Regions from separate parts of the Pseudomonas sp. 9.3L genome, predicted to be linked through region 2. Evidence: predicted binding sites of a transcription regulator. Region 2 holds the regulator's gene; the other holds the start of a gene.

Region 1 (4,300 bases), 490 kb from region 2:
CTGAAGGGGGGCCAGATGGCCGATGAGGTTTTCCAGCAACGCCTCGTAGAGCATTTTCTCTCGGGCGAGGGCCCGGGATTTGGCCGACAGTGCTTTGTCCTCGAACGCCTTGAGTTCAGGCGTGATGAAGCGTTCGGCACCTTTGAGGGTTTGTCGACGAATGTAGTCGGCGGGTGCTTGCTCGGCCTGTTTGCTCGGCAGTTCGATGAAGTAGCCGTGTACCCGGTTGTACCCCACTTTGAGGTTAGACAGGCTCGTACGTGTCTTTTCTCGGGCTTCCAGATCGATCAGGAACTGACCGGCGTTCTCGCTAAGGCCGAGCAGCTCATCGAGTTCACTGTCGTACCCGGTCTTGAGTACGCCACCATCGCGGATGATGGCGGGCGGGTTATCGATGATCGCCCTGGCCAGCAAAGCGGCCAGTTCAGGGTAGGTGCCGGTGATAGCGGCCAACTGCGCCAGGTGCGGCGCTTCCAGGTCAGTCAGCTCGTTTTGCAGCTCCGGCAGGGCGGCCAAGGCATCGCGCAGCCGCGCCAAGTCCCGAGGCCGGGCATTGCGCAGGCCAATCCGTGCCAGGATCCGCTCCAGATCACCAATGTGTTTGAGCTGAGGCTGTAAGCCTTCGAAACGATACTGCTCCAGCAGGCAGCGGATTGAGCTTTGCCGTGCCGCCAGGGTTTTAAGCTCGCGCAGTGGGCGATTCAGCCACCGGGTCAGCATTCGGCTGCCCATGGCCGTCTGGCAGCAGTCCAGTACCGATTGCAAGGTATTGTCGCGGCCACCCCCCAAGTTGATGTCCAATTCCAGGTTGCGTCGCGTTGCGGCGTCCAGCACGACGGTGTCGTCCAGGCGCTCCTGGCGCAGGCCGCGTAGGTGGGGCAGGGCGGTGCGCTGGGTTTCTCGCGCGTAGGCCAGCAGGCAGCCTGCAGCGCTGACGGCCAAGGTAAGCTGCTCACAGCCAAAGCCTTTGAGGTCCTGTGTGCCGAATTGCTGGCACAGCAGTTTTTTTGCGGTATCACGCTCAAAGTCCCAGGGCGCTCGGCGCTTTACGCCACGGCGCTTCTCTGCCGGCAGGCCTTGGGGCCAGTCGTCAGGAATCAACAGCTCTACCGGGTTGATGCGTTCCAGTTCTGCCAGCAGGTGCTCCCAGCCTTTGAGCTCCTGCACAATGAACTGCCCGCTGTTGATGTCCAGCACCGCCAGGCCAAACAGGCGCTCGTCGCCGAGCAAGGCAGCGATGAGGTTATCCCGGCGTTCGTCGAGCAGGGCCTCATCACTGACGGTACCCGGCGTGATGATCCGCACCACCTGACGCTCCACCGGCCCCTTGCTGGTTGCCGGGTCACCGATCTGCTCGCAAATGACCACGGACTCGCCCAGCTTCACCAGTTTGGCCAGGTAGCCCTCTGCGGCATGGTAGGGAATGCCACACATGGGAATCGACTGACCTGCCGACTGGCCCCGTGCCGTCAGGGTGATGTCCAGGAGCTTCGCGGCCCGCTTGGCGTCTTCGTAGAAGATCTCGTAGAAATCGCCCATGCGGTAAAACATGAGTTGGTCTGGATGTTGGTTCTTCAACCTCCAGTACTGTTGCATCATCGGGGTGTGGCTTGAGAGGTCCGTCATTAGTGGCCTAGCGGGATGCTGTCTATTAGACAAAGGGAAATTGTCCAATACTACAGAGATTTTCCGGGTATCGCTGACGGTTAAGGTCAACGAGCGTGACGGCGGCCACTGCAAGGCTTGTCTGAGACATTCCATGACTACGCCCCTGGGCACTTAAAGGCATTGGCGATAACTAAAGCAGTGGATCTATCTGAGAGGGCGCTGCCTTGACCAAGCTGTTCAGCAACGCGTGGTGCGTAACCAGTATTCCGTTTCTGGCGCTGGGCGTTGCGTTACAGGCGCCTCAGTTCCTTCTCCCCGGCCTTGCGATGGTAGTGATCGGGTGGGCTGTGAGTCGCAAATCTTCTAGCGCCTTATAGGCCTAATAGCCCTCAGCACACGCTAGCAACCTCCCGTTGCCTATTGCAGGTAGACAGCAGCGCCTAGGCAAGGGAAAGTCTTCCCGGTCGGCTAAGCCGGCCCTTGCTCATGTTTACACGAGGACCTTTCATGGATGACATCACCCTTTTGGCCACTGCGCTCGGGCAGCGTCTTCAGCAGACAGGCGCTATGGTAACCACCGCAGAATCCTGCACCGGTGGCGGTATCGCAGAAGCGATCACGCGGGTGGCCGGCAGCTCTGGCTGGTTCGAGGCTGGCTACGTAACCTATTCCAATCGGCAGAAGCACCTTCAGCTCGGGGTGCCCGAAGCCCTCTTCGATCAAGTCGGGGCGGTCAGCGAGGAGGTCGTGCAGGCCATGGTCCGTGGCGCTCAGGCTCACGCTGGTGCGCGCTTCGCCGTTGCTGTCAGCGGTGTTGCAGGGCCTGGCGGCGGCAGTGAAGAGAAGCCCGTAGGCACTGTCTGGCTTGCCTGGGCCGACGGGAAGCAAATAATTACGGAACGCCAGCAATTCAATGGTGATCGACAAGCTGTAAGGCAATACACAGTGAAGGCAGCGCTGGAGCGTTTGCTGTCCTTGGCAGACGGAGAAAACCCAAGCCAGGGGTAGGCGAGGCGTGGAAGGTGTGGAATAATACTGGCTACTTATACAGTTATTGGCCAGTGCAGGTCGCGCGCCACGCGTCAGCGGCCTTGTCGAAATCATGAGGAATTCAATGGACGACAACAAAAAGCGTGCCCTGGCTGCGGCCTTGGGTCAGATCGAGCGGCAATTCGGTAAAGGCGCCGTTATGCGCATGGGCGATCACGAGCGCTCAGCCATCCCTGCTATTTCAACCGGTTCGCTGGGGCTGGACATTGCCCTGGGTATCGGCGGTTTGCCCAAGGGGCGGATCGTTGAAATCTACGGCCCTGAATCATCCGGTAAAACCACGCTTACGCTGTCGGTCATCGCACAGGCTCAGCGCGCTGGCGCTACCTGCGCCTTCGTGGACGCCGAGCACGCGCTAGATCCGGAATATGCGGGCAAGCTGGGCGTAAACGTCGATGACCTTCTGGTCTCTCAGCCCGATACGGGCGAGCAGGCGCTGGAAATCACCGACATGCTGGTGCGCTCGAATGCGGTGGACGTGATCATCGTGGACTCCGTGGCCGCGCTGGTACCCAAGGCTGAGATCGAAGGCGAAATGGGCGACATGCACGTGGGCCTGCAAGCTCGTTTGATGTCCCAGGCCCTGCGTAAAATTACCGGTAACATCAAAACCGCCAACTGCCTCGTGATTTTCATTAACCAGATCCGTATGAAGATTGGTGTGATGTTTGGTAGCCCGGAAACCACCACAGGTGGTAACGCGCTGAAGTTCTATGCCTCGGTCCGCCTCGACATCCGCCGTACCGGCTCGGTAAAGGAAGGTGATGATATCGTCGGCAGCGAAACCCGCGTCAAGGTCGTGAAAAACAAGGTATCGCCTCCCTTCCGCCAGGCCGAATTCCAGATCCTTTACGGGAAAGGGATTTACCTGAATGGCGAGATCGTCGACCTGGGTGTAGCCAACGGCTTCATCGACAAGTCCGGTGCGTGGTACGCCTATCAGGGTAATAAGATCGGCCAGGGTAAAGCCAACGCTGCCAAGTACCTGGAAGAAAACCCTGAAGTGAAAGCCGCGCTGGAGAAGCAAGTTCGCGACAAGCTGCTCAACAGTGGCGCTACGCCGGAGCCTAAAAAAGCTGCCGTGGCCGCCGCTGATGAAGCGGTAGACGCTGAAAACGACGCATAACGAGGTGTAAGTAGCGGCCATGGCAACCATGATCCTTGATACGCCGGTTGCCGTGCGCCGTACGGCGATGGACCTTCTTGCCAGGCGTGAGCACGGGAGGGTAGAGCTCGAGCGCAAGCTCAAGCAGCGCGGCGCTTCCCCGGAGCTGATTGCTTCCGCACTGGATCGCTTGGCTGAGGAAGGGTTGCTGTCCGAGGCCCGTTACCTCGAAAGCTTTATCCATTATCGCGCCAGGTCCGGCTACGGCCCTGCCCGTATCCGTGAAGACCTTACTCAACGAGGCTTGGCGCGTGCAGATGTCGAGCAAGCACTACGGACCTGCGGCCATGACTGGGCACTGTTGCTGCGCGAAACCTGGAAGCGGAAGTTCTCGGGCGAGATCCCGGCCGATATCAAAGAGCGCGCCCGCCAAACTCGATTTCTAGTGTATAGGGGCTACCCTATGGACTTGGTCGGGCGCTTGCTCAGTGGGCGTGATTAGCGTTGATCCTGCCAATTGTCCGGCTGATTGATGAA
Region 2 (4,300 bases):
GCGCCTTCTTCGACGGCAAGGCATGGAAAGTCGAAGACAAGCGCTGAGTGCTACCGGGCTTCGGCCCGGTTTTCCCGGAGACTATCATGGCCTATGAGTTATATACCCGTACCAATCAGAAGCTGTACTTCGCGGGCTTGGCGTTGGATGCGCTGAAGCGGAGTGAAGCAGGCGCGGCCTTGAACGCGCCTGGCATTGCGCAGGCTGACCGGGAAGCGGCGCTGTTCCACCTCTACGGTGCCTTGTTGGGCCTCTGTCATGAAATTGCGGGGTATTACCGCCTACCCGACGCGGAAGCCGTGCGTGCAGAGCGGTTTTTAACCGCCGAAGCATTAGCCGCGGCACCTAACCCTCAACTGGGTGAGTTGGTAGAGCTTGCCACTCATCGCTCCACTTGGCTGGCGTCATTACTCCAAGCTTACGCACAGTTGTGGTATCCACCACGTGCCCCGAGAAAGCCAAAACAGGACGTGACCCAGCCGTTGATCCAGGCCATTAGCCTTGATAATCCGGCTGCACCTGTATTGGGGTATGAGGAGCTGGAACGCTGGCGTCAGGCGCTCAAATCGCTCGCAATGAGGTTTAGGGAAGGGCTAAGTGAGTGCTGATCCGTTCAGTGGCTGTTACAATGATGGCCTTTACTGGAGAACCCTCACGTATGTCTACGTCTTTTCTTGAAATTGTCGAACTGCCAGACGGCCAGATCGAGCTGCGTCGTGCTGACGATGAGGGCTCGTTGGTCACCCTGAATTTTTCCGAGGACGCCAAGGTGTTCCTGCAAGGCCAGCATGTTGAAGTAGCGAAGGCTATGCTCAGTGTTGGTGTTCAAATGGCGGGCAAGTTAGTTGAAGGGGAACTCGACCAAGAGGACGGCCCCCGAGTTTTGCATTGAGCTTTAGCCCAATCGGATGTTCAGGCTTTGCGCATCGCCTTCCAATGCAGCGTTGATCAGCTGCTGACGCGCGTTACCATTTAATGGATTTACCCAGCTCACCACTGTATGGCTTTTACCAAGCCGCAATGCTTCGCAGGCTAGTTGGAAAGGCGTTTGATTGGCCTTGGGTTGAAGCAACAGAATTCGTTCGCGATTAAGCCCCGCGTCGCGCAGCCAGCTTTGAGTCAGGCTGCTGGGCGGGGCTATCAATGTAAGCCACCGCATGTGTTCGCCTTCACTCAGCTCTCGCAGCATGGGTGCCAACAGGCTCAGGCAGTTTCCCGTTGCGCCACGCAGGCTTAATTCACTAAACACGTCTGGACACTGGCTTGGCCAGGTGTCTGCAGGTGGCCGTTGAAAAACCTGGTTGCAAGGGGCGATGAACGCTTCGAACAATGACAGCTGAGTATGCTGAACGCTTGTAGGCATTACCGGGGAAAACTGCATGTCGCCTCCTGATTATCGGCGGATGACGCCAACACTAAGCCCCTCGATCACGAATTCCTGCGTTTGCAGGTCGATTTCGATAGGGGCGAATTCCGGGTTTTCGGCAAGCAGCTGAACTTTGTTGCCGTTGCGATTGAAGCGCTTGACCGTAACCTCCTCACCAATGCGCGCTACCACGATTTGGCCATTGCGGGCCTCGCGGCAGGTGTGCACGGCCAACAGATCGCCATCCATAATGCCAACATCCCTCATGCTCATACCGTGGACACGCAGGAGGTAGTCTGCTTTGGGATGAAAGAACGCGGGGTTGATGTTGCAGGCGTCCTCGATGTGTTGCTCAGCGAGTATGGGCGCACCGGCAGCGACGCGCCCGATAATAGGCAAGGTGGTGTCATTCGCGGGACGGGGCTCGGTGCTGGGGATGCGAATGCCCCGAGACGCCCCAGGCGTCATCTCGATAGCCCCTTTACGTGCGAGGGCCTTGAGGTGCTCCTCCGCGGCGTTCGGTGACTTGAAGCCGAGCTTTTGAGCGATTTCTGCACGGGTAGGCGGGAAGCCGTTGTCGTCGAGGCAGCGCTTGATGAAGGCAAGTATTTCGGCCTGGCGTGGCGTAAGTTTCTGCATGGCGTTGGCTCTGGATTTTTGTACAGTGACTGGGATTATATACAGTATTCCGCGATTGGCAATCCCCATGCCGATGCTGACCAGGCTTGAACCTTGGGCCGTATGGCTGGAAAATGCCCGGCTGGCTTGACAAGCCAGATAAGCCAAACGTATGTTTCAAACACTTGTTTGTCACCCGGAGCAGTCATGGCACAGTCGGAAACCGTAGAGCGCATCCTCGATGCCGCTGAACAACTGTTCGCGGAGAAGGGCTTCGCCGAAACGTCCCTGCGCCTGATTACCGGAAAAGCCGGGGTAAACCTGGCAGCGGTGAACTACCACTTTGGGTCCAAGAAGGCTCTGATCCAAGCGGTTTTTTCTCGTTTTCTAGGGCCGTTCTGCGCAAGCCTTGACCGTGAACTGGAGCGCCGAAGTGCGCGCCCTGAACACAAGGCGGGACTTGAGGAGCTGCTTGAAATCCTGGTCGACCAGGCGATGTCCGTGCAGCCGCGCAGCAACAATGACCTGTCGATTTTCATGCGGCTTCTGGGGCTTGCGTTCAGCGAGAGTCAGGGCCACCTGCGGCGTTACCTCGAAGACATGTATGGCAAGGTGTTTCGCCGCTATATGTTACTGGTTCACCAGGCCGCGCCTCGCATCCCGGCGTTGGAGCTGTTCTGGCGTGTGCATTTCATGCTCGGCGCAGCGGCCTTTAGTATGTCTGGCATCAAGGCGATGAGGGCAATCGGAGAGGCCGAGTTCGGCGTAGACACCTCTATCGAACACGTGATGCGCTTGATGGTGCCCTTTCTCGCTGCCGGTATGCGCGCCGATAGCGGCTTGAAAGACCCTGCCATGAGCACAGCCCAGCCACGTCCACGCACCAAGGTCCCGGCCAAGGTCTGAGTGCCGAGACAGTTTGTCATGGATTGGGTACAGTAGCGGCCCCCAGCGTTTACCCAAGGATTATCCATGAGCGCCAGCCTTCAAGGCTCTCTGATGGTGGACATTGCCGGCACCTGGCTAACCGCCGAAGACCGTCAGCTGCTTCGCCAGCCTCAAGTGGGCGGCGTGATTCTATTCGCCCGCAACATTGAACACCCCCGTCAGGTAACGGACCTGTGCGCCAGTCTTCGGGCGGTGCGCCCAGACCTCATTCTGGCCGTAGACCAGGAAGGCGGTCGGGTACAGCGCCTGCGTCAGGGTTTCGTGCGCCTGCCGTCCATGGGGCGTATTGGTGAGGTGGCGCAAGGCGCGCAGGCTCAAGCACTGGCCTGGGCGTGCGGCTGGATCATGGCAACCGAAGTACTAGCCGCAGGGCTTGATTTGAGCTTTGCGCCGGTGCTGGACCTCAATCATGGGCGTAGTGCGGTGATCGGCACGCGTGCGTTTGGCGCTACCGCTGATAGTGTGATCTCGCTGGCTGGGGCCTTTATCCAGGGGCTCGACCAGGCAGGCATGGCAGCCTGTGGCAAGCATTTTCCAGGGCATGGCTGGGCAGAGGCTGATTCTCACGTGGCCATTCCCGTGGATGATCGCAGCCTCGAGCAATTGCGCGCCATGGATATGCAACCCTTTATGGCCCTGCGTCAGCAGTTGTCTGCCGTTATGCCGGCTCACGTGATCTATCCGGCAGTAGATGAGCGCCCGGCGGGGTTTTCGTCGCGATGGCTGCAAGGCATTCTGCGCGGCGAAATGGGTTTTGAGGGCGTGATCTTCAGCGATGACCTATCGATGGCCGGCGCTCACGTGGTAGGTGATGCAGCGGCCCGTATCGAGGCTGCGCTTGTGGCGGGGTGCGACATGGGCCTGGTGTGCAACGACCGTGCGGCGGCCGAGCTGGCCTTGAGCGCTGCCCAGCGGTTGGGGGTGAGCCCCTCGCCGCGGTTGGCCCGGATGCGCAGGCGTTCGTTCGTGACCCCCGATTACCGTCAGCGCCCTGGCTGGCTACAAGCACTCACCGTGCTTCGCCAGGCCGGGCTGCTTGAACCAGGAGCTTGACCTTGACCACGTACGCGATTATTGGCGGCACCGGCCTCACCCAGCTCGAAGGGCTGGAGATCCAGCGTGCCGTAGACGTAGAAACGCCCTATGGCGCCCCGTCGGCGCCTATTCTGGTAGGGCTGTATGCAGGCCAGGAAGTGTTGTTCCTTGCACGCCACGGCCACCCTCATCGTGTGGCCCCACACAAGGTGAATTACCGCGCCAACCTGTGGGCGTTGAAGCAGGCAGGGGCAACGGCGGTAGTGGCCGTCAACGCCGTGGGGGGTATACACCCGGCCATGGGTACCGGTCACCTGTGTGTGCCGCATCAGT

Evidence for each region. The regulator LexA, encoded in region 2, represses DNA repair genes until DNA is damaged. The targets are predictions, from matches to a motif close to CTGTNTNNNNANACAG.
Region 1: recA (recombinase RecA) is a predicted target of LexA. The motif match lies at 2,644-2,659, and genes of this name have one in related genera.

Annotation. Positions count from the first base shown of each region.
Region 1 is NZ_JBZUBK010000001.1:1,106,690-1,110,989, forward strand. It holds gene mutS (DNA mismatch repair protein MutS) at 1-1,626, opposite strand, end outside; gene AC4LE2_RS05045 (CinA family protein) at 2,116-2,616, shown strand; gene recA (recombinase RecA) at 2,723-3,784, shown strand; gene recX (recombination regulator RecX) at 3,804-4,265, shown strand; gene AC4LE2_RS05060 (LOG family protein) at 4,262-4,300, opposite strand, start outside.
Region 2 is NZ_JBZUBK010000001.1:1,592,780-1,597,079, forward strand. It holds gene topA (type I DNA topoisomerase) at 1-47, shown strand, start outside; gene AC4LE2_RS07255 (DUF6586 family protein) at 87-608, shown strand; gene AC4LE2_RS07260 (hypothetical protein) at 659-892, shown strand; gene sulA (SOS-induced cell division inhibitor SulA) at 896-1,381, opposite strand; gene lexA (transcriptional repressor LexA) at 1,394-2,005, opposite strand; gene AC4LE2_RS07275 (TetR/AcrR family transcriptional regulator) at 2,192-2,890, shown strand; gene nagZ (beta-N-acetylhexosaminidase) at 2,957-3,985, shown strand; gene AC4LE2_RS07285 (S-methyl-5'-thioinosine phosphorylase) at 3,988-4,300, shown strand, end outside.